Regions from separate parts of the Pseudomonas sp. S3_A09 genome, predicted to be linked through region 2. Evidence: riboswitches for the same ligand, from Rfam matches in the RefSeq annotation. Region 2 holds a riboswitch; each other region holds the start of a gene.

What was found. Region 2 has a riboswitch for cobalamin ahead of cobW (cobalamin biosynthesis protein CobW). Riboswitches for the same ligand answer to the same signal wherever they lie in the genome.
Region 1: it holds a riboswitch for cobalamin, as region 2 does, so the genes downstream of both, AB4N92_RS02750 (ABC transporter substrate-binding protein) here and cobW (cobalamin biosynthesis protein CobW) in region 2, are expected to answer to the same signal.
Region 3: it holds a riboswitch for cobalamin, as region 2 does, so the genes downstream of both, cobO (cob(I)yrinic acid a,c-diamide adenosyltransferase) here and cobW (cobalamin biosynthesis protein CobW) in region 2, are expected to answer to the same signal.

Annotation. Positions count from the first base shown of each region.
Region 1 covers NZ_CP162752.1:560,847-571,326, forward strand. The annotation lists gene ptrR (putrescine utilization regulator PtrR) at 1-655, opposite strand, end outside; gene AB4N92_RS02730 (aldehyde dehydrogenase family protein) at 760-2,142, shown strand; gene AB4N92_RS02735 (protealysin inhibitor emfourin) at 2,203-2,508, opposite strand; gene AB4N92_RS02740 (M4 family metallopeptidase) at 2,523-3,587, opposite strand; gene AB4N92_RS02745 (DNA/RNA non-specific endonuclease) at 3,716-4,642, shown strand; cobalamin riboswitch at 4,679-4,873, shown strand; gene AB4N92_RS02750 (ABC transporter substrate-binding protein) at 4,978-5,988, shown strand; gene AB4N92_RS02755 (FecCD family ABC transporter permease) at 5,985-6,989, shown strand; gene AB4N92_RS02760 (ABC transporter ATP-binding protein) at 6,986-7,750, shown strand; gene AB4N92_RS02765 (GNAT family N-acetyltransferase) at 7,772-8,269, opposite strand; gene AB4N92_RS02770 (hypothetical protein) at 8,266-8,490, opposite strand; gene AB4N92_RS02775 (alpha/beta hydrolase fold domain-containing protein) at 8,541-9,467, opposite strand; gene tspO (tryptophan-rich sensory protein TspO) at 9,467-9,907, opposite strand; gene AB4N92_RS02785 (nucleotidyltransferase family protein) at 10,038-10,480, opposite strand, start outside.
Region 2 covers NZ_CP162752.1:5,220,630-5,231,109, forward strand. The annotation lists gene AB4N92_RS24395 (fatty acid cis/trans isomerase) at 1-1,984, shown strand, start outside; gene nfuA (Fe-S biogenesis protein NfuA) at 2,504-3,088, shown strand; gene cobM (precorrin-4 C(11)-methyltransferase) at 3,154-3,900, opposite strand; gene AB4N92_RS24410 (cobalamin biosynthesis protein) at 3,970-4,362, opposite strand; gene AB4N92_RS24415 (CbtA family protein) at 4,359-5,063, opposite strand; gene AB4N92_RS24420 (CbtB domain-containing protein) at 5,075-5,263, opposite strand; cobalamin riboswitch at 5,360-5,564, opposite strand; cobalamin riboswitch at 6,079-6,278, shown strand; gene cobW (cobalamin biosynthesis protein CobW) at 6,372-7,439, shown strand; gene cobN (cobaltochelatase subunit CobN) at 7,443-10,480, shown strand, end outside.
Region 3 covers NZ_CP162752.1:853,880-864,359, forward strand. The annotation lists gene cobD (threonine-phosphate decarboxylase CobD) at 1-163, opposite strand, end outside; gene cbiB (adenosylcobinamide-phosphate synthase CbiB) at 156-1,064, opposite strand; gene bluB (5,6-dimethylbenzimidazole synthase) at 1,061-1,711, opposite strand; gene AB4N92_RS04085 (cobyrinate a,c-diamide synthase) at 1,708-3,039, opposite strand; gene cobO (cob(I)yrinic acid a,c-diamide adenosyltransferase) at 3,036-3,647, opposite strand; cobalamin riboswitch at 3,727-3,977, opposite strand; gene AB4N92_RS04095 (C40 family peptidase) at 4,075-4,614, opposite strand; gene AB4N92_RS04100 (C40 family peptidase) at 4,759-5,388, opposite strand; gene hda (DnaA regulatory inactivator Hda) at 5,602-6,306, opposite strand; gene AB4N92_RS04110 (DegT/DnrJ/EryC1/StrS family aminotransferase) at 6,454-7,689, shown strand; gene AB4N92_RS04115 (ATP-grasp domain-containing protein) at 7,686-8,831, shown strand; gene AB4N92_RS04120 (class I SAM-dependent methyltransferase) at 8,828-9,619, shown strand; gene AB4N92_RS04125 (glycosyltransferase) at 9,622-10,480, shown strand, end outside.

The DNA of each region.
Region 1 (10,480 bases), 1.5 Mb from region 2:
GGTAGGACTCGATCTCGAAGATCTTGCCCGGCACCGCGCCGTCCTGTGAAAACCAGCGCTCCAGGTGATGCCGGTACGAGCAGTTGGAGCGAAAGGTGTAGATGCTCTCCCCGTTCACGTCCTGCCCACGGGTGATCGGCGCGTGATGCAGCGGCGCAATCACCACCATCTCTTCCTCAAACACCGCCACACCTTCCAGGGTCGCGTGCAATAGCGGGCCGTCGACAAACGCTGCCGTCAGCCGCCCCGACAACACGCCTTCGATCATGGTGCCTGAAGGCCCGGTACTCAGGTCCAACTCGACCTTGGTGTGTTTCTGGTTGTACGCCGCCAGCAACGCCGGGATACGCACCGCCGCCGTGCTCTCCAGCGATCCCAGGGCAAACGCACCCTGGGGCTCCTCCCCCGCGACTGTCGCGCGGGCTTCCTGCACCAGGTCGAGGATGCGCCGCGCATAACCGAGGAAATTCCACCCGGCCGGTGACAGGCGCAGGCGGCTTTTCTCGCGGATGAACAACTCCACACCGAGGTCCTGCTCCAGTTGCTTGATGCGCGTGGTCAGGTTCGACGGCACGCGATGAATCAACTGCGCGGCGGCGCTGATGCTGCCTTGCTCGGCAACGGCCTTGAAGATTTCCAGTTGCACCAGGTCCAAATCATTCTCCAATCGTGAATGTATTGCTTAATATTATTCAGTTTCCAGAAAAGATATAGCCCCGTACGCTGAACTCAACCTAATTCACTCAGCAGGACGGTGCCATGAACGCGACTACCCACGCCCTCTCGATCAACCCGGCCAACGGCGAAACGGTCGGCAGCTATCCGTATGAAACCGCGCAGCAACTGGACGCCGCCCTCGACCGCTCAACCCTCGCCTTCCGTGCCTGGCGCCGTCAGCCGGTCAGCCAGCGCGCCGAGTTGCTGCTGAGCCTGGCCAGCGCCCTGCGCGAACAAGCCGAAGACATGGCGCAGATGATCACCCTGGAAATGGGCAAACCCATCGCCCAGGCCCGTGCCGAAATCGAAAAGTGCGCGCAACTCAGCGAGTGGTACGCCGCCCACGGCCCGGCCATGCTCGCCCCGGAACCGACCCTGGTGGACAACGGCAGTGCGCAGATCGAATACCGCCCGCTAGGCCCTATCTTCGCCGTGATGCCGTGGAACTTCCCGGTGTGGCAAGTGCTGCGCGGCGCCGTACCGACGATGCTGGCCGGCAATACCTACGTGCTCAAACACGCGCCAAACGTGATGGGCAGTGCCTATCTGATCCAACGAGCGTTCCAGAAGGCCGGCTTCGCCGAAGGTCTGTTTGAAGTGGTCAACGTGACCAACGACGGCGTGTCCAAGGCCATCGCCGATCCGCGCATCGCCGCCGTCACCCTGACCGGCAGCGTACGTGCAGGCATCGCCATCGGCTCTCAGGCCGGCGCCGCGCTGAAAAAGTGCGTGCTGGAACTGGGCGGGTCCGACCCGTTCATCGTACTCAACGACGCCGACCTCGACGCCGCGGTGCAAGCGGCGCTGATCGGTCGTTTCCAGAACAGCGGCCAAGTCTGCGCCGCCGCCAAGCGCCTGATCATCGAAGAAGGTGTGGTGGAGGCTTTCACCGTCAAATTCCTGGAAGCCAGCCGCGCTCTGGTGATGGGCGACCCGACGTCAGCCGCCACCTACATCGGCCCGATGGCACGCTTCGACCTGCGCGACGAGCTGCACGGCCAGGTCCAGGCGACCTTGGAAGAAGGCGCCACCCTGCTGCTGGGCGGCCACAAAGTGCCCGGCGCCGGCAACTACTACGAACCGACCGTGCTGGCAGACGTCACCGACCAGATGACCTCGTTCAAACAGGAACTGTTCGGCCCAGTCGCCTCGATCATCACCGCCCGTGATGCCGACCATGCGGTGGCCCTGGCGAATGACAGCGAGTTTGGCCTCACGGCCAGCATCTTCACCACCGACTCCGCGAAGGCACGGGACATCGCCAATCAGCTGGAAACCGGCGGCATCTTCATCAACGCCTTCAGCGTCTCCGACCCTCGGGTGGCATTTGGTGGCGTGAAAAAGAGTGGTTTCGGACGCGAGCTATCGCACTTCGGCGTGCGGGAATTCTGCAACGCCCAGACGGTGTGGCTGGATCGCAAGTAAATCAAGCGACATCGGTGGCAAGGGGGCCTGTCGAACCGTCCCGCTAGACCTAAAGCGGCCTCAACAGCGAATATGCCGTCGCACGCACTGCACCAGCCCATCCAGCGCCTGCGACTTCACCGGCGCGAGCACGCAAACGGTGTGCTCGCGCTCGTCGTCCTTTACCGTCACGGTGTAATGCACTTGGCCCGGATTACCGGGGGCAGGCGCATTGCTGGGCGGCAGTTGAAAGAAGTCGCAAGCCTCGACAAGCTGCCGCAGCTCCTGTTGTTCCTGCTCCGGCAGCGTGTCCAGTTCCACCGTCTGTGGCTTGGCCAGGCCCGGAAAAAAACCGGGCCCGCCGTTTTCCTTGATTGAAATTTGCATGGCCGTTCCTCTCGTCAGACAGCAATGCCGACCGCCTTCCAACCGTCCTTGACCGCTTTCTGTTCGTCCTTGTTAGCGCCGTAGAGTCGGCCTGCAATATCGTAAGTAATGCGCGCAAAGCGCAGGAAACCCGAGTTGGGCCGCAGCCGCGCATCACGCAGCGCGTCATACCAGATGCGCCCGGCGCGCTCCCAGGCGAACCCGCCCAGTATGGTCGCCACCTGGTAGAACGCATGGTTGGGAATGCCGGAGTTGATATGCACCCCGCCATTGTCCTCGTAGGTCTGCACAAAATCATCCATGTGCCCGGGCTGGGGGTCCTTGCCCAGCAGTTTGTCGTCAAACGCCGTGCCGGGGGCTTTCATCGAGCGCAGGGCGGTGCCTTTGATCTTTTGGGTGAACAGCCCTTTGCCGATCAACCAATCGGCGTCTTCCGCACGTTGCTTCAACGCATACTGCTTGATCAGCGAACCGAACACGTCCGACAGCGATTCATTCAACGCCCCGGACTGGTTGAAATACATCAGTTTGGCCTCGTCCTCGGTGACGCCGTGGGCCAACTCATGGCCAATCACGTCGAGGGCCACCGTAAAGCGGTTGAACAACTGCCCGTCTCCATCCCCGAACACCATCTGGGTCGAGTTCCAGAACGCATTGTTGTAGTTCTGGCCAAAGTGCACAGTGGCGTCCAGCGCCATCCCGGCATCGTCGATGGAGTTGCGATCGAAGACCTCGTCGAAAAAATCGAAGGTGGCGCCCAAGCCATCATAGGCCTCGTCCACCGCCGCATCACCACTGGCGGGCTGCCCCTCGCCACGCACCAGCGTGCCCGGCAGGCTGTCGGCGCCCTCGGCGCTGTAGATCGAGCGGCGTTTATCGGCCCCCATGGCCAGGGCCATATGCGCCGGTCCCTTGGCAGGCACGGCGACCATCCGTAGCGAGCGGAACGTTGTGTCCTTGGCGCGGGTGCGCAACGCGACCTCCCGTTGCGCTTTGTCCCCGTTGCGCGCGATCTGGTCGAGCATATAGGGCGGGATCAGGCAGAAAATCGGATTACGATTCGGCTGGCGAACACACATTGGCTGGCTCCATTTGGCAGGTAACAACGTCCGGGTCATCGATTCAGGATAGCCTCCAGGGGTTATCGCGTGTCATCAATTGTCATTAACCTATGTTGCAGTCGTGTTTATCCAAGGAGGACTGACCGATGCCCGCACGTAAAGCCAAAATCGACCTTTCATACCGCCCCAGGCTCGCTGACCTGCGCCCATTGATCGCACCGAGCCCCACATTGCTGGAGGCACGAGCCGCGACGCCCCGCGTCACCTCGGCCAACGACTTGAAGGACCGACGCGGCTACGCTGAGGACTTTCTCGGCAGCTTCGGGGTGCCCTGGCCTACGGTTGAAGAGACCTTGGCCGGCGATGTCCAGAAGCGCCTGGACTACACGCACTTCTCGATAACGATGTCACGCTCGAAGCGGCTCGCGCTGTATGTGGGCGTCAACATCGATGGCGGGCAGCATATGGACATCATTCGCAGCAACGACACCTGGGCCTACGACGGACGCCTGCCCATTGATGCGCAGGTGGGCGAAGCACTGTATGCCAGCAACGGCCTGGATCGCGGCCACCTGGTGCGCCGACAAGACCCCAACTGGGGCGACGCGGCGCAAACCGCCAACTTCGACACCTTCCACTTCACCAACTGTTCACCGCAGATGAGCGGGTTCAACCAGAAAACGTGGCTGGAGCTCGAAGACTACATCCTCGACAACACCCAGCGCTGGAAAGCCCGAGCCACCGTGTTCACCGGCCCGGTGTTCGCCGACGAAGACCGGGTGTACCGGGGCGTCCAGATCCCCAAGGCGTTCTGGAAAGTGGTCGCCTACCTCAGCGATGACGGCAAGCCTTCGGCCAGCGCCTACATGATCGACCAGAGCCGCGAGCTGGGCCAGCTCGACCTGGTGTTCGGCCAGCTCAGGACCTACCAGCGCAGCGTAATCCAGATAGAACGCCTCACCGGCCTGCGTTTTGCCAACCTGGCCGACTACGACGGCTTCAGCAACGAAGAACGCGCCACCGGCACGCGGATTGAAGCCCTGATACAGGGGCCTGAAGACATTCGTCTCTGACCGGGCGTGCCTCGGGCTATATCGCCCCGCCCTAATCAACTACCATACCGCGCCGGTTCCCAAACGGGACTAATAGGGAATCCGAAGCGCGGTACACCCTCGCCAATCGGAACTGCCCCCGCAACTGTAGGTGCTGAGCCTGCTCCCTGATGCCACTGGACCTTGTCCGGGAAGGCCGGAGCCTGGCGACGACGCATCAGTCAGGAGACCTGCCGGCCCAAGCTCAATTACCAACCGGCGGGGTGTCCGGGAAGGACATTCTTGCCTGTTTTTCTAGTGCAGCGCTTAAGGGTGTATTTCCGAATGGCACGTACGGTTCATTCGGAGATTGCCCCATGCTGCCACGCGTTACCGCCCTGCTCACCGGCCTGGGCTTCTGTGCCCTCGCCCAAGCCGCGCCCACCCACTACCCGCTGACCGTGGAAAACTGCGGCAGTCGCCTGACCTTCCAGCAAGCCCCCGCCCGCAGCGTGACCATCGGCCAGGCGGCCACCGAGATGCTCTACGCATTGGGCGTGGGCGACAAAGTGGTCGGCACCTCACTGTGGTTCAACAGCGTACTGCCGCAGTACAAGGTGCAGAACGACGGCATCGAGCGGCTAGCCAACAATGAGCCGAGCTTTGAAGCCGTGATCGCCAAGCGCCCGCAGCTGGTGGCCGCCGAGCTGGAGTGGGTGGTCGGGCCCCAGGGCGTGGTCGGCACCCGCGAGCAATTCCATGAACTGAAGATCCCCACTTACCTGCTGCCCTCCGACTGCGAAGGCAAGGACAACCTGGTAGGCGCCGACGGCACACGGCTGGAGCCGTTCCGAATCGAGACGATCTATAAAAGCATCAGCCAACTCGCCGAGATCTTCGACGTACAGGCGCGCGGCCAACAGTTGAACGACGACCTCAAGGTACGCTTGGCCAAATCTGTTGCCACCGTGCAAAGCAAAGGCCTCAAGCAAGCCAGTGCCTTGGTGTGGTTCTCCAGTTCCGAGATGGCCAGCGATCCTTACGTGGCCGGCCACAAGGGCATTCCAGAGTTCATGCTGGAAACCCTCGGTCTGCACAACGTGGTGCAATCCGATGAAGAATGGCCCGCCGTCGGCTGGGAAACCCTCGCCAAGGCCAACCCGACCTTTCTGGTGATCGCACGCATGGACCGCCGCCGCTACCCCGCCGACGACCATGAAAAGAAACTGGCCTTCCTGCGCAGCGATCCCGTGACTCGCAACATGGACGCGGTGAAAAACAACCGCATCATCATCCTCGATGCCCTGGCGCTGCAGGCCAGCATCCGCACGTTCGACGGGCTTGAGCAACTGGCCACGGCCATCGACGGCTACGACCTGCCCAAATGACGCGCACCCTACTCGCCCTGGCCCTGCTATTAGCCGCCCTACTCGCGGGGGTGGCGATCGGCGAAACCGCCATCTCGCCGCAAGTCGTGCTCCAGGTGCTCGCCAACAAACTGTGGGCGGCCAGCTACGTGCTTGACCCCATCGACGAAGGCGTGGTGTGGAACTACCGCCTCACCCGCGCCCTGGTCGCCGCTGCGTGTGGCGCCGGGCTGGCGACGTGCGGGGTGATCCTGCAATCGCTGTTGCGCAACCCACTGGCCGATCCCTACCTGCTGGGCATCAGTGCCGGCGCTTCGACTGGCGCGGTGCTGGTGGCGTTGATCGGCGTGGGCGGCGGGTTGATTTCGTTGTCGGCGGGCGCGTTTGTTGGCGCCATGGCGGCGTTTGCGCTGGTGATCCTGCTGGCGCGCGCCAGCGGTTCGGCCAGCGGCACCGGCCAGATCATCCTGGCGGGCATTGCCGGCTCGCAGTTGTTCAATGCGCTCACCGCCTTCCTGATCACCAAATCCGCCAGTTCCGAACAGGCGCGCGGCATCCTGTTCTGGCTGCTCGGCAACCTCAGTGGTGTGCGCTGGCCCTCGGTGTGGTTAGCGGTGCCGGTGGCCGTTGCAGGCTTGGCGGTGTGCCTGTGGCACCGCCGTGCGTTGGATGCGTTTACCTTCGGCAGCGACTCGGCAGCGTCCCTCGGCATTCCGGTGCGCCGGGTGCAATTTGTGCTGGTGGGCTGCGCGGCCCTGGTGACGGCGGTGATGGTGTCGATTGTTGGCTCCATCGGCTTTGTCGGATTGGTAATCCCCCACGCCGTGCGCCTGCTGCTCGGCACCGGGCACTCGCGCTTGCTGCCGGCCAGTGCGTTGGGCGGCGCGTTGTTCTTGATTGCAGCCGATGTACTGTCGCGCACCTTGATCAAAGGCCAGGTGATTCCGGTCGGCGTGGTCACGGCGCTGGTCGGCGCGCCGGTGTTTGCGCTGATCCTCATTGGCCGGAGGAATGCGCGATGACAGTACTGAGCTGCAAAGGGTTGGGCTTCAAGGTGCGTGAAGCGCAGTTGCTGCGCGATATCCATCTGGACGTGCAGCCGGGCGAAACCCTCGGCATCGTCGGGCCGAACGGCTCCGGCAAATCCACCTTGCTCAAGCTGCTCGCCGGGCTGCGCACGCCGGCGTCCGGCGAAGTCTTACTGGGCGGCCAACACCTGGGCAAGCTGTCGCGCCGCGCCATCGCGCAGCAGCTGGCAGTGGTCGAACAGCAGGCCGACACCGACGACGCCATCCGCGTGTTCGACGCGGTGGCGCTGGGCCGCACTCCATGGTTGTCAGCGCTGAGCCCGTGGTCCGGCGAAGACGACGCCATCGTCAATCAGGCCTTGCGTGACGTCGACGCCACCCACTTGAGCCATCGCGCCTGGCGCAGCCTCTCGGGCGGTGAACGCCAACGCGTGCACATCGCCCGTGCGTTGGCGCAGCGGCCGCAGATCCTGTTGCTGGATGAGCCGACCAATCACCTGGATATCCAGCATCAGCTCGGCATTTTGCAGGGCGTGCAAGGGTTGCCCGTCACCACCTTGATTGCCCTGCATGATCTGAATCAAGCGTTGACCTGTGATCGGCTGGCGGTGCTGGATCACGGGCGGTTGGTGGCGCTGGGTAAACCACTGGAGGTCCTGACGCCGCAGCGTTTGCAGGAGACGTTTGGGGTGCAGGCGCACTACCTGACGGACCCGTTCGATGGGGCGCAGATACTGCGCTTGCGCCCGAACTGATCAGGGCATTCAACTGTTGTGTTAGAGGGCGCGCTGCATATGCGTCGTGCGCCACACCGGGTCCGCGTCCACATCCACTACCTCGAACCCCTGTCGAAGCCAAAAATCAATCGCCCCCGGTAAAAACGGATGGGTGTGCAGGTACATCACCGCGACCCGATCCTCTTTAGCTTGCACCTCCAGCGCACGGTACAACTCGCCCGCCAGACCACAGCGGCGAAACGCCGGCAGCACAAACAGGCGCACCACCTCCACGGTCTTGCGGCCCTGGTAATTCAACTGCGGGAAACGCCCGTCATAGGGCAGATAGCCGATGCCAGCGACGATCTGGCCCTCATCGCGAGCAACAAGAAACTGCCCATCGCCCTGCAGGTAGGTCGCCTCGAAATGCGCCAGGTCCGCCGGCACTCCCGTCGCGCTGAGCGTGGGGAAAAGCTCGGCGCGGGCGCGCAGCACGAACCTCATGACCTCAGGGATATCCGCCGCTGTGACTGCCTGAATACTCGGCCTTGGGCTCATGCAACCTCGATCTGCGTAATGCCCATCACCTGTGCCTGCTGCAGAATTTCATCCGGCGTCGCATCCGCAGGCGGCAGGATCAAACCATTTTCCGCATCGCCGAAATGCAACTGCAGCAAGTGCAACGCCGCTTCATGCACCGGCAGTTGGGGTTGCTGGAGTGCGAACACGTGGGTCCGCGGTTCGTCGTTGAACAGGTAGTTGAGGGTGTATTCGCGCATAGGGGAACCCTTGTTATGGAAGATGAACAACCTGACCAACCGATCAACTTTTAAGTTCCAGGCCCATTCACACGATGCCTTATCCACTGGCGACTATAGGCAAGCACACTCGCCCCCATTGCCACCGGAAAATGAATAAAGCCATGCGCCGCCTCCGGCAACAAATGCGCTTCTGCCCCCGGCCACCGTTCAGCGATCAACAGCGTGTCATCCTTCAACGGGTCCAGTTCACCCACAAACATCAACGCCGGGGGCAGGCCTTCAAAGTCGCCATACAACGGTGACAACGGCGGCTGCCGACGCATGTCATCGCTCAACCCCGGCGTGAGCATGCGCAGCGCCTCGACCATGCCCGGCCCGTCCAGCAATAAGGTGTCCGGCCCCGCCGTGCGCACACTGGGTGTGCCGGTCAGGTCATAAACGCCGTAATACAACACCGCGCCGCTCACCCGCTGGAGCAACGCCGGCCATTGCTTCAACGCCAGTAAGGTGGCCGCGGCCAAATGCCCACCGGCCGATTCGCCGACGACGATCACCGGCAGGTCGGCAAATTCCTCGGTGGCGAGCAGCCAACGCGCCGCCGCCAGGCAGTCGTCCATCAGGCCCTCGATCGGCGTGTCGATCGCCAGCCGATAATCCACCGACACCACTGCCACGTCGCAGGCATTGACCAGGCCCAGGTTGAGGTCGTCATCCATCTGCGCGTTGCCGATCACCCAGCCGCCGCCGTGGATATCCAGCACCACGCCTTTGGGCTTGCCCCTTGGGCGCAGGATGCGCACGGGCACTGAGTCGGCGCAGTGGGTTTCAGCCAGAGGGGCTTTCTTGATCTTTTGACTGACTCGCAACAGCGCCTGGATCAAACGCGGCGTGACCCGATTACGGATCTTGAAGCGCGGCAACCAGGCGAGCTTTTGATTGAAGCGGCGCATCTCGACCCGTTCTGTCTCACTGGCGGGCCAGGGTTGATAAGCCATCAGCGATTGTTCCGCAGGATCGAGAAGTTCAGCGCCGCCGCCACGCACAGCCACGCCAGGTACGGGAACAGGATCAAGCCGGTGATCAGGTCCAACTGCACCGCCAACACCACCATCGCCGCGACGGTCAGCCACAGCACCGCCAGAATCACCATCCCGGCCAGGAGGCGATGAGCACCGAAGAACACCGGCGTCCACAAGGTATTCAACGCAATCTGCGCCGCCCACAGCGCCAACACGGTTTGGCTGCCAGGCATCAGGCTCAGGCGATAGCCGGCCCAGGCCAGCAGCAGGTAGATGAGCGTCCACGCCACCGGGAACAGCCAATTGGGCGGGGTGAAGCTGGGTTTGACCAGGGATTCGTACCAGGCACCGGGTTTAAAGAGCATGCCGGTACTGGCAGCGGCGGCGCAGGCGAGCAGGAAAATGAAGAACGTCATGAGCGGTCCTTGGCTGGGCATTTCAAGCTTTGACGTGTTGTATGCAGGTAAAAGTTCACTGCGGATCAACAGGTGGGAACTGGCAATGCCGGGCCACTTTATCGCCTGGCCTGGCGCTTTCGCAGCCTCGCTAAAGCCAGGCAGGCTCCACAATCCTTAACCCAGGCCAGCGCGCCTTATAACTGCGGGCCTTCTGCATAAACAACTCAGGCTCCGGATGCACCGGGTTGATGCGCAGTACCCCCTGCTCCACATCCTCCAGCCCATAGGGCGCGTACACCTCGCCCGTCGCAATCTCCAGGCCGATGCAGGTGCCCGCGACCAGATACCGGTCGATGCCCTGTTTGGCCGTGTGCAACTGCGGATAAGGCCGACCAAACCGCTCGCCGTACCAGAGATGAACCCGTGCCTGATTTTTGACTTCCACATTCACGCCCAGGTCCTGAAACAACACCTCGGCCGCACGGATCACCGCGTCCTCAGCCTCGTAGGACAGGTCCGTATCAAAGTAGAAAACGTCGTAGTCCTTGATGCCCTGGGCAGCAGGCAGGTTCGACTGATGATTCCACACCG
Region 2 (10,480 bases):
GCTGGACGCCCAGGGCAGCCAGGCGGCCTTGATGGCACGCATGCTGGAGCTGGGCCATAACGCACCGCTGCAACCCAACGCCAAGTTGCCTCAAGATATCGTACTGGGCCTGAACCGTGAAAACATGTGCGCCATGCCCGGCGAGTTCAATGCCTACGCCGGTGCCCATCCCAAGGAAGGCATGCCGCTGGCGGTCACCGGCCTGACGGACCAGCAATACCAGACCCTGCAACGCTGGCTCGCGTCCGGCGCTCCTATCGATGAACAAGGCCTGGCGCCCAGCGCCAAGGAAGCCCTGCAGGTGCAGCAGTGGGAAAACCTGTTCAACCAGCCGGGTGCGCGGGAGAGCCTGGTGGCGCGCTGGTTGTTCGAACATCTGTTTCTCGCGCACATCTACTTCGAAAACGGCGAACCGGGGCATTTCTTCCAGTGGGTGCGTTCGCGTACGCCCAGCGGCCAGCCGATCGATCTGATCGCCACCCGTCGCCCCAATGATGATCCAGGCACCCGTGTGTATTACCGCCTGTGGCCGGTGCAGGGTGTGATTGTGCATAAAACCCACATCGCGTACCCGTTCAGTGCCCAGAAGATGGCGCGGATCAAAGAACTGTTCTACGCCGGCAATTGGCAGGTCAACGCCTTGCCGGGCTATGGTCCAGGCCGTCGCGCCAACCCCTTCGAAACCTTCGAAGCCATCCCGGCCAAGGCGCGTTACCAGTTCATGCTGGACAACGCCGAATACTTCGTACGCACCTTTATCCGTGGGCCGGTGTGCCGTGGGCAGATTGCCACGGACGTGATCCGTGACAACTTCTGGACCCTGTTCCAAGACCCGGACCACGACCTGTACATCACCGATGCGCGCTATCGCGGCCAGGCTACGCCGTTGCTGGCGATGCCGGGGCAGAACGATGACGTCGGCAGCGTGCTCAGCCTGTGGCTGGCGTACCGCGACAAACGTAATGAATACGAGGCCCTGCGCCGCGACAGCTATGCTGACTTGCCGCCGCCAAGCTGGTCGACCCTGTGGGCGGGCAATGACAATGCCTTGCTGAGCATCTTCCGCCACTTCGACAGCGCTTCGGTGACCAAAGGCCTGATTGGCGAGGTGCCGCAAACCCTGTGGCTGTTCGACTACCCGCTGCTGGAGCGCACCTATTATCAGTTGGCGGTGAACTTCGATGTGTTCGGCAACGTGTCGCACCAGGCCCAGACCCGGTTGTATTTCGACCTGATTCGCAACGGTGCCGAGCAGAACTTCCTGCGCCTGATGCCGGCCGATTCCCGCGAGGGCTTCTTGGATGACTGGTACCAGAACAGCGGCAAGCTCAAGCTATGGCTGGACTATGAAGCCATTGATGACGATAAACCCACTGGCCTGCACCTGAATGAAAACGATCCGAAGCGCGACTTTGCCAACCAGTTGCTCACGCGTTATGGCGATTTGAATGCGAGCCCGGATCCGATCAACCGCTGCACGGGCGCCTATTGCTCGCGTGACGGCGTGGACCCAGCCATTCAGGATGCGGAGCAGGCGCTGAGCCGCCTGACTTCACGCCCGGCCGCCGGGCTCAAGGTCATCGACCAACTGCCTGAAGCGACGATGCTGCGTGTCGAGACCGCCAGCGGTAAGCGTGTGCTCTACAGCATGCTGCGCAATCGTGCCCACAGTAACGTGGCGTTTCTGCTGGGTGAGGCTTATCGCTATCAGCCGGGCTTGGACACGGTGACGATTTATCCTGGCGTGCTGAGCAGCTATCCAAACTTTATGTTCAATATCCCTGCCCAGGAAGTGCCGGAGTTTGTGGCTGAAATGGAGCGGGCCAAGGATGCCAAGCGTTTCGAGAAGATTGTGGACCGCTGGGGTGTGCGGCGCAGTCATCCTTTGTTTTGGCAGTACTTCCATGATGTGTCGCAGTACATTCGGGAGACTACGCCGGTGGAAGAGGGGGTGTTGGATATGAATCGGTATCAGAACTTGTGAGATCTTTTCGGAGTGCATATCCGTTGCTGCGGTAACGGCTGATATTGGTTCCGCCCTTACGGCGCCTTAGATCAAAAGCCAGAGCAAGCGCGACTCGCTTCGCATCGTGGATACGCTTTTCGTCCTCTTTAGGAGCCGGCTTGCCGGCGAAAAACGTGAGAACGCCGCGTTTTGTCTGGTTACCCGCGTCATCGTTAACCACCATCGAAGGCAAGCCAGCTCCTACAGGGACTGCGTTTGCCCTTGCCTTTGCTCTACACCACTCAGGCCGCCGTGCTCTTGCGGCCCCCCAAACCCCTGCCGGATCACGGGCACACCGAGTGTTGGGGCAAGAGCCTTTTGGTTGCTTTTGGGCTCTTTTCAAAAGTGGCCCGCCGTAAGGGCGGAACCCATAGCAGCCATCACCCAAATAACGGATATGTACACCCCCCTAAAAAACCTATCCCGACAAAAACACTAGGACTTTGTACCTGCGTAATATTTTGGCGTAAACTGCTGGCAAGCCTGTGAGGAGTTTCCATGACTGCCATAACCATTACCGACGCCGCCCACGATTACCTGGCTGACCTGCTGTCCAAGCAGAACACCCCGGGTATCGGCATCCGCGTCTTTATCACCCAGCCCGGCACCCAATACGCCGAGACTTGCATTGCCTACTGCAAGCCTGGGGAAGAGAAACCTGAAGACACCGCCCTGGGGCTGAAAAGCTTCACCGCGTACATCGATGCCTTCAGCGAAGCCTTCCTCGACGACGCCGTGGTCGACTACGCCACCGACCGCATGGGCGGCCAGTTGACCATCAAGGCGCCAAACGCCAAGGTGCCGAACGTCAACGCCGACAGCCCGGTGAACGAGCGCATCAATTACTACCTGCAGACCGAGATCAACCCAGGCCTGGCCAGCCACGGCGGCCAGGTCAGCCTGATCGACGTGGTCGAAGACGGCATTGCGGTGTTGAAATTCGGCGGCGGCTGCCAAGGCTGTGGCCAGGCGGACGTGACCCTGCGTGAAGGCATTGAGCGCACCTTGCTGGAGCGTATTCCAGAGCTCAAGGGCGTGCGTGACGTGACCGACCACACGCAGAAAGAAAACGCCTACTACTGAATAAGGCGTTCACTGCGAGCAGAAAAAACGGCGCCCCGTGAGCGCCGTTTTTTTATGCCTGGGTTTCAGGGGCGGTAAAGGTGAGCATGGCCCGCGCGATACAGCGACGACTCACTGAAGCTGTCACTTGCCAACACCCGGCCCACCACAATCAATGCCGTGCGCCGAAAGCCTTTGGCCGCCACCTTCTCGGTAATGTCACTCAACGTGCCCATCGCCCAATCCTGATCCGGCCAGGTTGCCCGGTGCACCACGGCAATCGGGCAATCCGCGCCGTAGTGCGGCAGCAGCTCAGCGACGATCTTCTCCAGGTGATTGACCCCCAGGTGGATCGCCATGGTGGTGCCATGCCGGGCCAGGCTGTCGAAATCCTCGCCGGCGGGCATGCGGGTTTTGTCGGCATAGCGGGTCAGGATCACGCTTTGGGCGATATCGGGCAGGGTCAGCTCGGTTTCCAGCAGGGCGGCGCAGGCGGCCACGGCGGTGACGCCGGGAATGATCTGGAAGGGAATGCCCAGCTCCCGCAGATGGCGGATCTGTTCGCCAATGGCGCCATACAGGCTCGGGTCACCGGAATGGACGCGGGCCACGTCCTGGCCGTTGTCGTGGGCGGTTTTGATCAGGTCAATGATCTGTTCCAGGTGCAATTCGGCGCTGTTGACCACCGTTAGCGCCGAATGGCCGTCCAATACCGCCGCCGGAACCAATGAGCCGGCATAGATGATTACCGGGCAACTACGGATCAGCCGCTGGCCTTTGACGGTGATCAATTCCGGGTCGCCGGGGCCTGCGCCGATGAAGTAGACGGTCATGGTGGTTCCTGTCGAAAAACGGGCGAGCATGAATGTTGCTCATGATCGGGGGCGGCAATTATCGGGATTTTAGCCGGCGCAGGCTAATGCAAAGGTGGCTTGGGCGGTTTTTTTGCGAGTGATCAACAGGCGGGCAGGGCTGCCTGCAAGGTGCTCGGCGAGTGCCAGCGCGGCGCTTTCGGCGATGCCATAACAGCCGGTGTGGGCAAAAGCGATGTCGGATTTGTGGCTCAGGCGGTGTTCAAACGCCGCCAGTTGCTCGGCGCTGAAACACTGCAGTGGCAGGTTCAGCCTCTGGGCCAGAGCCAGTAACCCCGGTTCATTCTGTTTGCGATCGATACTGGCCAGCGCGCTAATGCGGTGACGCTCGATACCGCCCTCGGCGAGGGCCGAATCGAACAGCGCCAGCAAGGTGTGAAGATCACAACCCCGCTGGCAACCCAGGCCGATCACCAGGGTCATGCCGAGTATTGGTCGTCACGGTTGCGGCGGAACAGCCACGCGCTGATCAGGCCCAGTGCGAGCCAGAAAGCGACGTTGGTCAACTGTGAAGCGATCTTGAATTGTGCTTCCAGGGCTTGCGGTGCCAGCATCGAATGCACTTCGGGCTGTGGCGCGCCAATCACGTGGGGGACGGCGAGGATCGCCACGCCCAGCACTTTCAACAGCCAGTTACGACCAAATACGATCAAAGCGATGCCGGCAGCCGTAGAAGCCGCAGTGCCGATCCACCAGGTCTGGCGCAGCGCCAGGTCCGCGGCGGCAGTGCCCGGCAGCTCAGGCGGCAGGCCCATCGTCGGTGCCAGCACGAAGGTTGCGTAACCGGCCAAGCCCCACAGCAAGCCTTGGGCGGTGCGGGTTGGCGCGCGCAGTGTGTAGAGACCGGCCAGCATCAGCGCAAAACCGACCGCGACCACCAGATTACCGCCTGTGGTGGAGAGCACGCGCTGCCAGCCGTCTTCCGGCTCCCAGGCTTCGGCATCGTGGGTGTGGGCGGCAGCGCCTTCGGTGTGTTCGTGGGCCACTTCGGTGGCGGCCGGGGCCTTTTCAAAGGTTTCCGCCTGCAGAATCAGCGGGGCGACCCAGAAGCTTTGCAGCAAGGTCAGCAACAGGGCGGCCAGCAGGCCGGTGAAACCTGCAGTTTGCGCGATACGCTTGATCATGTCGGCAGGTCTCAGTGGCACGGGAACGCAGCGCTGTGGCGGGTATCGTGGGCAGCGTTGTGCACGGCCTCGATGTGCGAGAAACCGGCAAAGTACACCAGGCACGCACCAAGGATCGACGCGCCGATGGCGGCGGTCAGGCGTTGGCTCAGGGTGGCGGTGCTGCTGGCGGAGTGCGAGGTGCTGCTGACGATCGACATGGCGCGTCCCTTTCAGGTGTCTGGGTGAAACGAGCGCATGGAAACCCCGCGAGCCAGGCACGCAGGGTTTGAACAGCGCCCGCCCACCGCGGGTTTGTTATCTGAATTTTTCGGGCCGGTCTCCGGGCTTGCGAGGGGCAATGTGCCTAATAAGCATCGCCTTCCCATGCCGTCGAGGCACAGTGGATCTGACGCTTCACTCGCTTACCGTTGCGGGGGCAGCACCGGACTGGTCATATCGCTATGACGCACCGGTTTCCCGTTTCACCCTGTGAAGGGCACCCGAAACAAGATGTGTAGGAGAGCATGGGGGTGGGAGGGGAGTCAATTGGGGTGTGTACATATCCGTTGCTGCGGTGATGGCTGAAATGGGTTCCGCTCCTACAGCGAACCGCCTTTGCTCTACACCACTCAAGCCGGCTGTCAGGCCGCTGTGCTTTTGCTTTTGCTTTTGCTTTTGCTTTTGATCTTGATCTTGATCTTGATCTTGATCTTGATCCTAAGCGCCCCGTCAAACACGCTGGCCGGAATTCGACAGGGATTTGGGGGGTAAACCGGCAGGGATGCCGGTTTAGCCGCCCCGCGCCATGGATGGCGCGTGGCGGCGGCCCCCCAAATCCCTGTCGGATTACGGGCACACCGAGCGTGAGCGAGGTGCCGAGTGTTGGGGCAAGAGCCCTTTGGTTACTTTGGGGCTCTTTTCCAAAGTGACCCGCCGTAAGGGCGGAACCCATTTCAGCCGTTACCGCAGAAACGGATATGTACACTAACCCAACCAATCCAACCCCATCATTGACCATCCCCCAAGCACTGCGTAGCCTTACACCCTTCGAGGTTCTTCGGCCCAGGCCGAAGCTAAGAAGGGAACGCGGTCCAAGCCGCGGCTGCCCCCGCAACTGTAAAGGGTTCAGCTGACTGCCACGCCACTGCCGACAAGGCGGGAAGGCGCAGCCAGCGCCGGTCGCAAGACCCGCAAGCCCCAAGCCAGGAGACCTGCCTCGCAACCGATTTTCTACTTCAACCGGGCGGGGTGATCCGGTGACGAAATCCGCTGCTGCGCGCCGTCGCAGGGCCTATCGTCCCGTATGCCCGCCCCCAAGGGCATCCGATGAAAACACTGGCCAAACTCCCCGTCACCATCGTCACCGGCTTCCTCGGCTCGGGCAAGACTACCTTGCTGCGCCACATGCTCGATAACGCCCAGGGCCGTCGCATCGCCGTGATCGTCAACGAATTCGGCGAACTGGGTATCGACGGTGAAATCCTCAAGCAGTGCTCCATCGGCTGCACCGAAGAAGAAGCCAACGGCCGCGTCTACGAGTTGGCCAATGGCTGCCTGTGCTGCACCGTGCAAGAAGAGTTCTTTCCAGTGATGCGCGAGTTGGTGGCCCGTCGCGGCGACCTCGACCATATCCTCATCGAAACCTCCGGCCTGGCCCTGCCAAAACCGCTGGTACAAGCCTTTCAGTGGCCGGAAATCCGCAGCGCCTGCACCGTCGACGCTGTGATCACCGTGGTCGACAGTCCGGCCGTGGCCGCCGGCACCTTCGCCGCTTTCCCGGACCAGGTGGATGCCCAGCGCAAGCTCGACCCGAACCTGGACCACGAGTCGCCGCTGCATGAGCTGTTCGCCGACCAACTGGCCAGCGCCGACCTGGTGATCCTCAACAAGAGCGACCTGATCAGCCCTGAAGACCTGGCCCGTGTGCGCCTGGAAGTCGCGGAAGAACTGCCGCCCGCGGTGAAGATCATTGAAGCCAGCAGCGGTCGTTTGCCGTTGGACGTGCTGATCGGCCTGGGTGCCGGCTCTGAAGAGCATATCGACGGTCGCCACAGTCATCACGACCATCACCATGACGGTGAAGACGATCATGACCATGATCACGACGCCTTCGACTCCATCTCCATCGACCTGCCGCAGGCCGATGAAGCGCTGCTGCTCGACGCCCTGACCCAGTTGGTGGTGCAACACGGCATCCTGCGCGTCAAAGGCTTCGCTGCGATTCCGAACAAGCCGATGCGCCTGCTGATCCAAGGGGTGGGTACGCGTTTCGACAAGCACTTCGACCGTGCCTGGGGCCCGGACGAAGCACGCATCACACGCTTGGTGCTGATCGGTCAGGACCTCGACGCGGCGGGCCTTGAAGCGCAACTGCGCGCAGCCCTCAGCGTTTAACCCATGCACCTGCTCAGGACCCAGCCCGGTGGTTTCGTCTCGGACGACAATATTGCCGACCTCGGACAAACCCCCGCTGATCTGGTGATCCTGTGCAGCGGCGATTCCAGCCTGGCGCTGCTGGCCGAAGCGGCCCAGCAGTTGCCGGACGATTACCCCAGCTTTCGCTTGGCCAACCCGATGCAGGTGCAGAACCATGCCTCGGTCGACCTGTATGTCGATGAGGTGCTGCGCCACGCCAAGGTCATTCTGATTTCCCTGCATGGTGGCATCGGTTATTGGCGTTACGGCATTGAGCGTCTGGTGGAATTGGCCGAGCGTGGCGTTCAACTGATTCTGGTGCCGGGGGATGATCGCCCGGACCCTGAGCTCAGCGGACTAAGTACCGTCGGCGCCGAAGAGCGTGATCGCCTCTGGCACTTCCTGCGTCAGGGCGGCCTGGGCAATGCCCTGGATTTCTATCGCTGCCTGGCCAGCACTTACCTGGGCCGTGATTACGCCTGGGCCGAGCCGCAAACCTTGCCGCGCACGGCGATTTATCACCCGCACCGTGCCAGCGCCCGGCTGAATGATTGGCAGGCCGACTGGAATGCTGAGTGGCCGGTGGCGGCGGTGTTGTTCTATCGCTCGCATTTGCAGGCAGCCAATACCGGTTTTATCGATGTGTTCTGCCAGCGCTTGCAGGCGGCGGGTCTCAACCCGTTGCCGATGGCGGTGGCCAGTTTGAAAGAACCCGGCTGCCTGGCGGTGGTCGAGGACCTGCTGGACGAGGTCGGCGCGGCGGTGATTCTCAACACCACCGGCTTCGCCCAGTCCAGCCCGGAAGCGCCGCACTTGCGGCCGTTTCGCCGCAATATCCCGGTGATCCAGGCGATCTGCGCCCAGGACAACCAGCCCGGCTGGGAAGCGAGCGACCAAGGTCTTGGCCCCCGCGACCTGGCGATGCACATTGCCTTGCCGGAGCTGGACGGGCGGATCATCAGCCGGCCGATCAGCTTCAAGGACCTGGCCTGGCGCAGTGAGCGCAGCCAGTCGGATGTGGTGTGCTACCGCGCCGCGCCGGAGCGCATGGATTTTGTTGCTGAGCTGGCGCGGCGCTGGGTCGAGTTGGCGCGAGTGCCGAATGGCGACAAGCGCATCGCGCTGATCCTCGCCAATTACCCGACCCGCGACGGTCGTATCGGCAATGGTGTCGGCCTGGATACGCCGGCGGCGGCGTTGAATATCCTGCGTGCCCTGCAGGCCGAAGGCTACCCGGTGTCGGATGCATTGCCGGAAAGCGGCACGGCACTGATCCACGCTTTGCTCGGCGGCGTTACCAATGACCTCGACAGCCTCGACCTGCGCCCCTGCCACCAAAGCCTGGGCCTGGAGGACTACGAGGCGATGTTCAGCCGCTTGCCCGCGGCCAATCGCCAGGCGGTGCTGGAGCGCTGGGGCACGCCTCATCACGACCCGATGTTCCGCGATGGCCGCATGATGGTCGCCGGCCTGCGCCTGGGCCTGACGTTCGTCGGTATCCAGCCGGCGCGGGGTTATCAGGTGGACGCCAGCGCCGTTTACCACGACCCGGACCTGGTACCGCCCCACGGTTACCTGGCGTTCTACTTCTGGTTGCGCCACACCTACGGTGCCCACGGCGTGATCCATGTAGGCAAACATGGCAACCTTGAATGGTTGCCGGGCAAGGGCGTCGGCTTGTCGGAAAACTGCTGGCCCGATGCGCTGCTGGGGCCGCTGCCGAATATCTACCCGTTTATCGTCAACGATCCGGGCGAGGGCGCCCAGGCCAAGCGACGCACCCAGGCGGTGATCATCGATCACTTGATGCCGCCCCTGACCCGTGCCGAAACCTACGGCCCCCTGCGTAACCTTGAGCTGCTGGCGGACGAGTACTACGAAGCGCAACTGCTGGATCCGCGTCGCGCCCTGGAGTTGCAGAAAGACATCCTCAAGCTGGTGCGCGAAACCCGCATCGACCAGGAACTTGAGCTGGAGAGCGACGCCGACGCCGCCGTCTGGCTGCCGCGCCTGGACACGTACCTGTGCGACTTGAAAGAGTCGCAGATCCGCGATGGCCTGCACATCTTTGGCGAGTCGCCGGCAGGTCGCCTGCGTATCGATACTTTGCTGGCCTTGCTGCGCATCCCGCGTGGCGATGGCCGTGGTCCGCAATCGAGTCTGCTGCGTGTGTTGGCCAAGGCCTTTGACTTGGGCTTTGATCCGCTGGATTGCGCTTTGGCCGAGCCCTGGACCGGGCGCCGTCCCCAGGTCTTGCAGAAGATCGATGCGCAGTTGTGGCGCACCGCCGGCGATACCCGCGAGCGCCTGGAGCTGTATGCCGCGCGGCTGATCGAACAGGCGCTGGAGGGGCCGCTTGAACAGCTGGAAGAGCCCGGTTGGGAGGATGTGAAGGCCGTTATCGAAAGCCTGCGCATCGTGGTGGCGCCGCGTCTGGACGCTTGTGGCCCGGCGGAAATGTGTGGCTTGCTGGATGCCCTCAGTGGCCGTTTTGTGCCTGCCGGCCCAAGTGGCGCGCCGAGCCGCGGACGTTTGGATGTGCTGCCGACGGGTCGCAATTTTTTCACCGTCGACGTGCGCAACCTGCCCACTACCACGGCCTGGCGCATCGGCTTTCAATCCGCCAACCTGATTCTCGAGCGACATTTGCAAGACCACGGCGACCACCTGCGCCAACTCGGCCTGTCGGTATGGGGCACTGCCACCATGCGCACCGGCGGCGACGACATCGCCCAGGCCATGGCGCTGATGGGCGTGCGCCCGGTGTGGGCGACCGGCAGCCAACGGGTGGATGATTTTGAAATACTGCCGATCAGCCTGCTGGACCGCCCGCGTGTCGACGTGACCCTGCGTGTGTCCGGGTTCTTCCGCGATGCCTTCGCCAACCTGATCCGCCTGTTCGACGCCGCGGTGCAGGCAGTGGCGGCGCTGGATGAACCGGACGATATGAACCCGCTGGCCGCCAAGGTGCGCAGTGAGCGTGAGGCGTTGCTCACATCTGGCCTGGACGCAGAAGCTGC
Region 3 (10,480 bases), 1.8 Mb from region 2:
CCAGGCCGTCGTCGGTTTCCGGCAGGCGCGCCCAGGCCCGCAGCGGGATCTCGGGAATCGGCCAGGGCCAGGGCGCGAGGCCGCTGGACAGGTCGAGCCAATCGGCCTCGGCTATCCCGTACTGAATCGACGCCCTGCGCAACCGGCCACCGTGCTCAAGCATAGAATTGCGCCCCCGCGCATAGAATCAGCAGCCACAACCATACGCCGCGCTGCACCAGTTGCCAGCCCCGGTCGATGGAATCGGCATCTGCCGCCGGGCCTTCGCCCAGTTGCGGACGCTGGTGCACTTCACCGTGATAGATGGCGGCGCCGCCCAACTCCACGCCCAGGGCGCCGGCACCGGCAGCCATTACCGGGCCAGCGTTCGGGCTGTCCCAGGTCGGGCCCTGGGTGCGCCAGCATTTGAGCGCCAGACGAGTCTTACCCAGTACCGCATAGGTCAACGCCACCAGGCGTGCAGGAATGTAGTTCAGCACGTCGTCAATCTTTGCCGCCGCCCAGCCGAAGCGTTCAAAACGTTCGTTGCGATAGCCCCACATGGCATCAAGGGTGTTGCTCAGGCGATAAAGCACCACGCCCGGCACCCCCGCGAGCACAAACCAGAACAGCGCGGCGAAGACCGCATCGCTGCCGTTCTCCAGCACCGACTCAGTGGCCGCGCGGGCGACTTCGGTGCTGTCCAGTTCACTGGTCTGACGGCTTACGAGGTAGCTCACGCGCCGGCGCGCTTCGTCCAGGTCATCGCTGCGCAAGGCCTGGGCCACCGGGATCACATGCTCGCCAAGGCTGCGCATGCCAAGCGCGCAGTACAACGCCAGGATCTCCAATACCCAGCCGATGTACGGCGCCCAGGATAAAGCCGTAGCCAGCAGAGTCAGCGGCACCACGGCGATAACCCACGCGGTCACGCCATGACTGCGCCAGCCGCGACCACCGGTATTGAAACGTTGCTCGATGCGCCCGGCGAAATTGCCGAACGCCACCAGCGGATGCCAGCGTCTGGGTTCGCCCAGCAGCGCATCCAGCGCGACTGCAGCGACACACAGCAAGGCCACACTCATTGACTCACTCCCCACCCATTCTCATACAACATGTCACTCAGCGGCCGAGGCTCGGTCCAGCCTTCGAGTTGCAACATCGGGGCCGGGTAGAACTCGGCCACCGGCCCCAGGCACAGCACGGCCAAAGGTTTCGCGCCGGGTGGCAAACCCAGCAGATCAGCCAGGGCCTGGGGCTCGAACAGCGAGACCCAGCCCATGCCCAGCCCTTCGACACGGGCCGCCAGCCAAAGATTCTGAATAGCACAGGACAGTGACGCCATGTCCATTTCAGGCAACGTGCGCCGCCCAAAAATGTGCCGCTCACGGTCATCCATCAACGCCGCCACCAGCACTTCGGCGCAGTCGTGAATGCCTTCGACCTTGAGCTTCATGAACTCATCGGAGCGTTCACCCAGGGCTTCGGCGGTGCGTATGCGTTCTTCTTCCACCAGTTGTTGAATCTGCCCACGCAACGGACGGTCGCTGATGCGGATAAAACGCCAGGGCTGCATCAGGCCGACACTGGGTGCCTGGTGCGCGGCCTGGAGCAGACGATGGAGCAATTCGGGGGCGACAGTGCCGCCGCTGAAGTGGCGCATGTCGCGACGTTCAGCGATGGCGCGGTAGACGGCCTGGCGGTCGGCCTCGGGGAAGGCGTTGTCGGTCATGGCCTCATCGCCGGCAAGCCGGCGCCTACAGGATCGGGCGCGAACAATGCGGCCACCGCCTGGGGATTCGAGGGGAAGTAAAAGTGTACGTAGGAAGCCGTCATCCGCCCCTGCCGATAAACCGCCTCGGCACCGCGTCCGCCATTGGGGCTAAGGCCACGGGCAATCGGCTGCCATTCGGTGGTGGTCAGGGAGTGGTGATAGGTATGGCCGCGCAGCGTGCCTTCGGGCAATTCGACATTTTGCAGCGCCAAGGCCGCGAGTTTCTTCTGCATCACCGCATCGCCTTGCAGCAGGCCCACCAGTTCGGCGCGAACACCCTCGACATCGGTCAGCGAGTCCAGCAGGTAGAGCATGCCGCCGCATTCGGCGAGCAGCGGTTTGCCGGCGGCATGATGAGCGCGGATGGCGTCAAGCATCGAGGTGTTCTCCGCCAGCGCCTGGTGGTGCAATTCCGGATAACCACCGGGCAGATAGAGGCTGTCGACATCAGGCAATTCGCGATCGTGGATCGGCGAGAAAAACTCCAGTTCAGCGCCCATTGCCCGCAGCAGGTCGAGGCTGGCGCCATAGGTAAACGCGAAGGCTTCGTCGCGGGCCACGGCGATGCGCACACCGTTGAGCAATGGCTGGGTTTCGATCACTTCCGGTGCGGCAAAGGTCACTGGCGGCGGCAAAGCCACTTCGCAACTGCTGCCCAGCGCTTGGGCGGCTGCATCGAGACGCACATCGAGGTCGTTCAGTTCGCTCGCCTGTACCAGGCCTAAGTGACGGCTAGGCAGTTCGATACCGGTCTCGCGGGATAACGCGCCGTACCAGCGCAGGCCTTCGGTGAGGCTGCCTTCGAGCAATTGTGCGTGACGCAAGGTGCCAACGCGATTGGCCAGCACCCCGGCAAACGGCAGATCCGGCTGATAACGTGCCAGGCCCAGGGCCAACGCGCCGAAGGTCTGGGCCATCGCCGTACCGTCAATCACGCCCAAGACAGGCACGCCGAAGTGTCGCGCCAGGTCGGCGCTCGACGGTGTGCCATCGAACAGGCCCATCACGCCTTCGATCAGGATCAGGTCCGCCTCCCCCGCCGCTTCCCATAGCAAGCGACGACTTTCCTGCTCGCCCACCATCCACATGTCCAATTGATACACCGGCGCACCGCTGGCGCGTTCGTGGATCATCGGATCGAGGAAGTCCGGGCCGCATTTGAACACGCGTACCCTGCGCCCCAGGTTGCGGTGCAATCGGGCAAGCGCGGCGGTGACGGTGGTTTTGCCCTGGCCGGACGCCGGTGCGGCAATCAAGACGGCCGGGCAATGACGGGGCTGATTCAAAGTTCGACGCCCTTCTGTGCCTTGATACCGGCTTGGAACGCGTGTTTGAGCATGCCCATTTCGGTGACGGTGTCGCCCATTTCGATCAGTTCAGGCTTGGCACCGCGGCCGGTGACCACCACGTGTTGCATCGGCGGGCGGGCTTGCAGGTCGCTGAGCACCTGGTCCAGGTCGAGATAGCCGTGCTTGAGGGCGATGTTCAGTTCGTCGAGTACGACAAGACCGATAGACGGGTCCTGCAGCAACTCGCGGGAAACCGCCCAGGCGGCTTCGGCGGCGGCGATGTCACGCTGGCGGTCCTGGGTTTCCCAGGTGAAGCCTTCGCCCATGACATGAAAGCGCACTTGCTCGGGGAAACGGCGGAAGAACAATTCCTCACCGGTACTGTTGCGCCCCTTGATGAACTGCACCACACCGCACTGCATGCCGTGCCCCATGGCTCGGGCCAGCATGCCGAACGCGGAGCTGCTCTTGCCTTTGCCGTTGCCGGTCAGCACTAGCAACAGGCCGCACTCGTTCGGGGAGTTGGCGATGCGTTCATCGATCACGGCTTTTTTGCGCAGCATGCGCGCCAGGTGGCGTTCGTCGCGGTCGGGGGAATCGGTCATGGCAGCTCTCCGTTGGGGCTGGACAAAAACGGCGGGCAGGAAAAAGAAAAAACAGATAGCCAAGCATCGCCCACCGTGATGCTGTTGGATGTTGCAGGCCGGTCTCCGGGCTCATGAGTGGCGCGCGTCTTATAGAAGCGCGTACCGACGCTGCGCCTTCCCATATCGCGAGCGATACAGTGGCAAAAGGCAGCGTCTTGACTCATTTACCGTTGCGGGGGCAGCGCCGGGATCGCGGCGTCACTGTGTACAAGTGCGCTCACTCACCGGCTTCCCTGTTTCACTCCGTCGACCCATGGGCCACAGAGCACCTGGAACAAGCGGCGAAGGGTAGTAGTTTGAGGGGCGAGCTGCAAGCTTCAAGCTGATCGCCGCAAGCAGGCATCGCACCGCTTGCAGCTTCACGCGTGAAACCTGCCGCTGCTTTCTAGGGATTACGCGCCAGATTGCCTGGCAACACGCGCTTGGCGCTCAGGTAGGCATTCTGCCAATACGCCTTGGACAAGGTGTCCAGCTTCACCGTACCGCCGGTTTGCGGTGCATGCACAAAACGGCCTTCACCGACGTAGATCCCGGCGTGGCTGACCTGTGAACCGCCGCCCGTGGCAAAGAACAACAGGTCGCCCGTCTGCAGATTCTGCTCGCTGACATCTTGCGCACGCATCACGATCAATTCGCGAGTGGTACGCGGCAGGGAGATACCGGCAGCGTCGCGGAAGACAAAACCGATCAGGCCACTGCAATCAAACCCGGAGTCCGGTGTATTGCCGCCCCACCGATAAGGCGTGCCGACCAGGCCCAGGGCACGGAAGAGGACGTCTTCGGCCGCAGGCGAGAAATTCTGGCTGGAATAGTTGAACACCGGCTTGGGCTTCACCGCTACGGGAGCAGGCGGCGGTGGACGACTTGCGCAGGCGCTGAGCAGCGCGGCGCAAAGAATGAGGATCAGGCGGGCCGAGGTCGACATGGGCAGAACAATCCTGGTCTGGATGCGGCTTTCGCTGCCGAACGCTGAAAACCAGAACGCGCAAGCAAAGCTCGCGCGAACGGATTACAACAATGTCCAGGGATTCTAGCGCTTACACGTCAAACTTCAAGTATCACTTTAAGTTTACTTGCTAGCGGTAACTGTCGTCGGGGCCATGGCGAGTGCGCGCTTGGCTTCGATGAAGGTTTTGCTCCAGTAGCTGTCGCCCAGATTGTCGACTCGAACACCGCCACTGCGACGGCTGCTGGAGTGGATAAACTGGTTGTCGCCCAAGTAGATACCGGCATGACTCACACGACCACGCCCTGCTGTACTGAAGAAAAGCAGATCACCGGGCTTGAGGTTGTTGCGCGCGACCAACGGTGCATCCACGTTGATCATTTCGCGGGTGGAGCGTGGCAGGTTCATGCCCGCTTCTTCACGAAACAGATAGCCGATGAAACCGCTGCAGTCGAAGCCGGCTTCAGAAGTGCCGCCGAAACGGTAACGGGTACCGATCAGGGACATGCCGCGTTCGAGGATGCTGTCGGCCAGAACGGGAAGCTGGTAAGGCTTGCTACCGGAGAAGTTGGTCAGCTCTTTTTCAGTTGCCAGCTCTTCTTCATAAACAGAAGCAGACTGTGCAGCAACGAATTTTGCCTGATTTTGAACCTGTGGTTTTTGCTGTTCTGCCACCTGTTGAGGGTGGGAGGCGCAACCAAACAACAGGGTAACGAGTGCGAGGGGCACGAGGGGTGCGAAGCGATTTAGCATGGGCACGACCGTGGCTGATATGTAAAGAAGACGAGACTATGCCCTCTATCACATCGATTTGCAAATTCAATCGTGATCTATGTGACTTCTTGTTTGGACCATGACATCTAAGCCCTTAACACCCCGTACCTGCCTTTTGCGTAGCCACATCGGCTCAAACGCAGGTTTTCTGGCGCCTGGAATTTGCCGAACGCGGCAAAAACAAAGGGCTGTCTACCAGCCGAGGGTTTCTTTCAAGAAGGGAATGGTCAGCTTGCGCTGGGCCTGCAAGGAGGCCTGGTCGAGCTGTTCGAGCAAATCGAACAATGCGCTCATGCTGCGTGTACCGCGAGTGAGAATAAAATGCCCCACCTCATCGGTGAGGTGCAGGCCACGACGGGAAGCACGCAGTTGCAAGGCACGCAATTTGTCTTCGTCGGAGAGCGGGCGCATCTGGAAGATCAGCGCCAAGGTCATCCGCGACTTGAGGTCGGCCAGCTTGATCGGCAATTCCCGTGGCGAGGTAGACGCGGCAATCAGCAGGCGCCGACCACTGTCACGCAAACGGTTGAACAAGTGAAAGAGCGCCTCTTCCCATTCCGCCTTGCCGGCGATCGCTTGCAGATCGTCCAGGCACACCAGCTCGTACTGCTCAAGATGGTCGAAAATGCCGATACCGCGATCCATCAACTCAGCCAGGGGCAGGTAAACCGCCGGCTCGCCCATTTGCTCGAAACGCAGGCACGCGGCCTGCAACAGGTGGGTACGCCCTACGCCGTGCTTGCCCCACAAATAGATCAGGCTTTCGGTCCACCCGGCGTCGGCTTCGCAGAGCCGCTCGACATAGCCGAGTGCAGCGGCATTGGCGCCTGGGTAGTAGTTGATAAAGGTGGCGTCGTCACGCAGACGCACACCCAAGGGCAGCTGAATCGGTTTCATGCTGACTGAACGGCTCCAAACGAACCGTTAGTGGCCTCTGTGTAAAGTTTGCAAAGTTTATACCCGTGACGCCGGGCGCACAATGCAACAGACCCCAAGCAAAATCAAAGGTTTGCGTTAACTTGTTGGTTTTATGCAAATTGTTCGATGCCGCAGAACCGCGAACCCACCAAGCCGACCCTTTACCAAATTGGTATGTTTCCTGCTTCGCCTCGTCATATTGCCAAGAACGACATTTCATTGACGGTTGTGCGTACCATGAAAAACATCATCAAGCTGCTCGTTCCGGAAATGCCCAAAGTCGAGCAGATTCTTGCGTACTGGAAGCAAATCGATGAAAACCGCTGGTACACCAACTTCGGCCCGCTGGTCAATGAGCTAGAGGGCCGGCTATCGCGCTCTTTCAGTCGCGAGCCCGCGCAAGTCCATGTTGTGTCTATGGCGAATGGTACGTGTGCGCTGCAAATTGCATTGGAAGCCCTGAAGCTTCGCAAGAGCGGCCGCGTATTGGTACCCGGATTGACGTTCGTTGCCACGGCTACCGCAATCATCCGGGCCGGACTCACGCCGCTTATCAGCGACGTCGATCCTGACAATTGGTTGCTGACCCCCGCCATAGCACGCGCAGTGCTGGCCGAAGTGCCCTTCGATGCAGTGATGCCGGTGTCCACGTACGGTTGCGCTCAAGATGTCGCTGGCTGGGATCTTTTTAGTGCCGAAACCGGAATTCCGGTGGTCGTCGATGCCGCAGGCGCCTGGGGTAACCAGCAGATTGGACTGACGACCAAAGTCGCCTTCAGCCTGCACGCCACCAAATCCCTAGGGGGAGGTGAAGGTGGTTTCGTGGCTTCGCGCCACCACGCCTACGCCCAAAGCATGCGAGCATTAAGTAACTTCGGCATCGATGCACAGAGTGGAGGCCTGGTCTTCGAGGCCGGCGAGAACGGCAAGATGAGCGAATACCACGCCGCCGTCGCACTGGCCGCGATGGACAATTGGCCAACTGTCGCAGAAGCACGACGCAATTTGCATCAACGCTACGTAGAACGCCTAAATGAAAAAATCCCTGCACTGAAACTCCAGTCCAAGCCCGTCGATGGCGTGTACAGCCTGATGCCCGTAATGCTGCCCGCGGGGTTACGCGGTGTAGATATTCAGTTGCGCCTGCTGGGCAAAGACATCGAAACCCGGCGCTGGTACTGCCCTCCGCTGCATGGCCACCCCGCTTTCCAAGCCTATACGGCTGGCCCGCTGCCAGTGGTTGACCAATTAGCGGAGCGTTTGCTGGGATTGCCGTTTCATCTTTCACTCAGCGATCAATGCGTGGATAGAGTCATAGAATGCCTGGCCGAATTGCTCGCTGAACAACTGGCTGCGCGATGACGATGACACCCGCTGAAAAGCCTTTGGTGATCATATTCACCGGGGCCAACGAGCGCGCGGTCGGCGCTTTTTGTCGCTCCCTTCAGCGCGACCGCATCGACTTCGTCTTAATCACACGCAACACTCAAGATGCGCTATATCGCACACGCCTTCGCCGCTACCTGTTTGCACAACGCACTCAGGATGCCCTTGATGAAAATGAATTCAAGCGCCTACTGCTCGACATCAAGGCCAGCCACCCCACACGCCCGCTGACCATCGCCCCGAGCGCCGAGTCGATAAACCGTCTGCTGATGGGCATGCAAGACTGGTTATTCCTGGAAGGCATCCAGGGTATATCTGTCAGCCCGGCTATTTACCATCTGTTTTCCGATAAGGAAAAACTCTTGGCGGCGGCAAAAGTCGTCGGCCTGAAAATACCCGCGCAAATCGAGCAATTGTCTGAAGGCCAGTTGCCCTTTGTGCTCAAGCCCAGGGTCGAAAGCGGCCCCCATGGCCAGCGCCTTTACCCGCTGCTGGTGCGTAGTGCTGCCGAGTATGCTGAACATGCACGCCACTACGATGCCGCACGCTACCTCATTCAACGCTATATAGACGGACAAAGTTTTTACTATCTCTATTTCCGCAACGACGCGGGTGTCGTCGCGCTCTATCAACGCAACATCGCCCAGCAGGCGGCAGGCAAATCGATGGTTGCCGCCGAGCTGGTGCGCTGCCCCGATACAAATACCGACCAGCGCCTGCGGGCATTGCTTGAACAGCATCACTATTGCGGCTTCATCATGTTTGAGGTGATGGAAAGCGCCGGCCAACACTTCATCATCGAGGCAAACCCACGCCTTTGGGGGCCGATGCAACTGGCGCTTGAAAATGGCTTCCGCGCCAGCTGGTTGGTGCAAGATCGGCACCAGACGCCGCAAATGGCCGCGCAACAGCGTTTTCTAGGCGTCTGGCAACGGGACAAGTACCTCTGGCTCGGCGGCTTTGTCGGACAGCCACGCAGTGACATGCGCTTTTTCGCCGGCGCTCGCAGCTGGCTGCTCAAGGCCTGCTGTTGGCTGCCGCGCTATGACATCTGGTTCGCCACTGACAGCCTGAGGCTGTTCTTCTTCGAATTCCTTCGTTCAGGCAAACGCCAATGACCAAAGAACAACTACTGGCGCTGTATATGCACTCCGGGAAACACGCCTGTTACCAACCGCTGCCTGCTTTCGTGACAGAACGACTAGGCTTTGACGTACCGGTGAACCCGCGTTGGCGTGCCGACCACGGCCGCCTGGAATACCTGGAAGCGCACTTCGACTTCAGCGGCCAACGGCTGCTGGATGTCGGCGCCAATACCGGACTATTCAGCACCACCCTCGCTCATACTTACCCCAGCAGCCACTGCGTTGCCTGGGAGCTGGACGAGACCAGCGCCAACTTTATTCGCGCCTTGAGCGTCGAGTTCGATTTGAACAACGTCGAGGTCGTACAGCAAGCCCTCGACTACGCAGTCGCGCAGGCGATGCCGGGGCATTTCGATACGTTGTTGTTGTTCAACGTATTACATCATGCAGGAGTCGATTTCGATGCCGCGCTTGTGCCCGACAAACATGCCCTGCAAGGTTATATCCAGGGTTTTCTGAAGGCGCTTCGCCCGTCAGCCGACTGCCTCCTCTACCAGATGGGTTTCAATTGGGGTGGCGACACCGCGCAACCCGTGGCGGGTCGCAATGTACTGGCCGAAAAACTCGCTTACGTCGATGCAGCACTGAGAGGCACCGGCTGGGAGATCGAACACATCGGGTTGGTATTGGACCCGCACACACGGAAAATCGAGCTGTTCGATAGCCCCGGCGCCCTCGCTCAAGCTGAAACCTGTGATCGCCTCGGCCGTGAAGGCGGCCTCAGCGAGTTCTACCTTCGCCCCCTGTTCAAGTTGGTGTGAGCATGACCAATACCCTCCCGACCAGCCGCTTACCGCTGGTCAGCATTGCGATACCTGCCTATAACCCGCGGTTCTTCGAGGCCGCGCTGAGTAGCGCACTGAACCAGAGCTACGCGAATCTGGAGATAGTGATCACAGACGATTGTCGTGACGACGGCATCCGCCTGATCACCGAGCGTCTTGCTGCACAGACCGCAGTGCCGGTGCGCTACCTGCACAACGAACAGCAGTTGGGTGGCCAGCTCAACCTCAGTCGCTGCCTGGAAGAATCCCGGGGCGAATACATCAAGTTTCTCAATGACGACGATCTGTTGCTGCCCAATTGCGTCGAGCGCCTTGCCGCCGTGCTTGAGGCACGTAACGATATCTCGCTGGTCACTTCACGGCGCCGACTGATTGGAACCGAAGACGAGCCACTGCCTGACATCCTCCAGACGTGTGAAGTATTCGACAAAGACGCCTGCCTGCAGGGTGCAGACCTCATTTCGCTACTGTGCGACTGGCCTGTCAATTTCATTGGCGAACCTAGCACAGTGATGTTTCGTCGCGCCCAACTGATCGACAAAGCGCCACATATCTGCGCTTTGGGCGGCGTCGTTATTCGTGCCATTAACGACTTGGCCATGTTTGTGAACCTGCTGCAACACGGCCATCTCGCTTTCATACAGGAGCCCCTGTCACTCTTTCGCCGGCATGCCGAGCAACGCCAGAACCAGCCAGATATGCAGGATCTGTTCGATCAGGGCCTCGCCAATTTCACCCGCCAGATCCACGCACTGGGGCTCTACAACCCGCAGCCTTCATCGCAGGTGCGACGTGCCCCCTTGTCAGCCCCTGAGGCCTTTGAGCCGTTTCATGTAC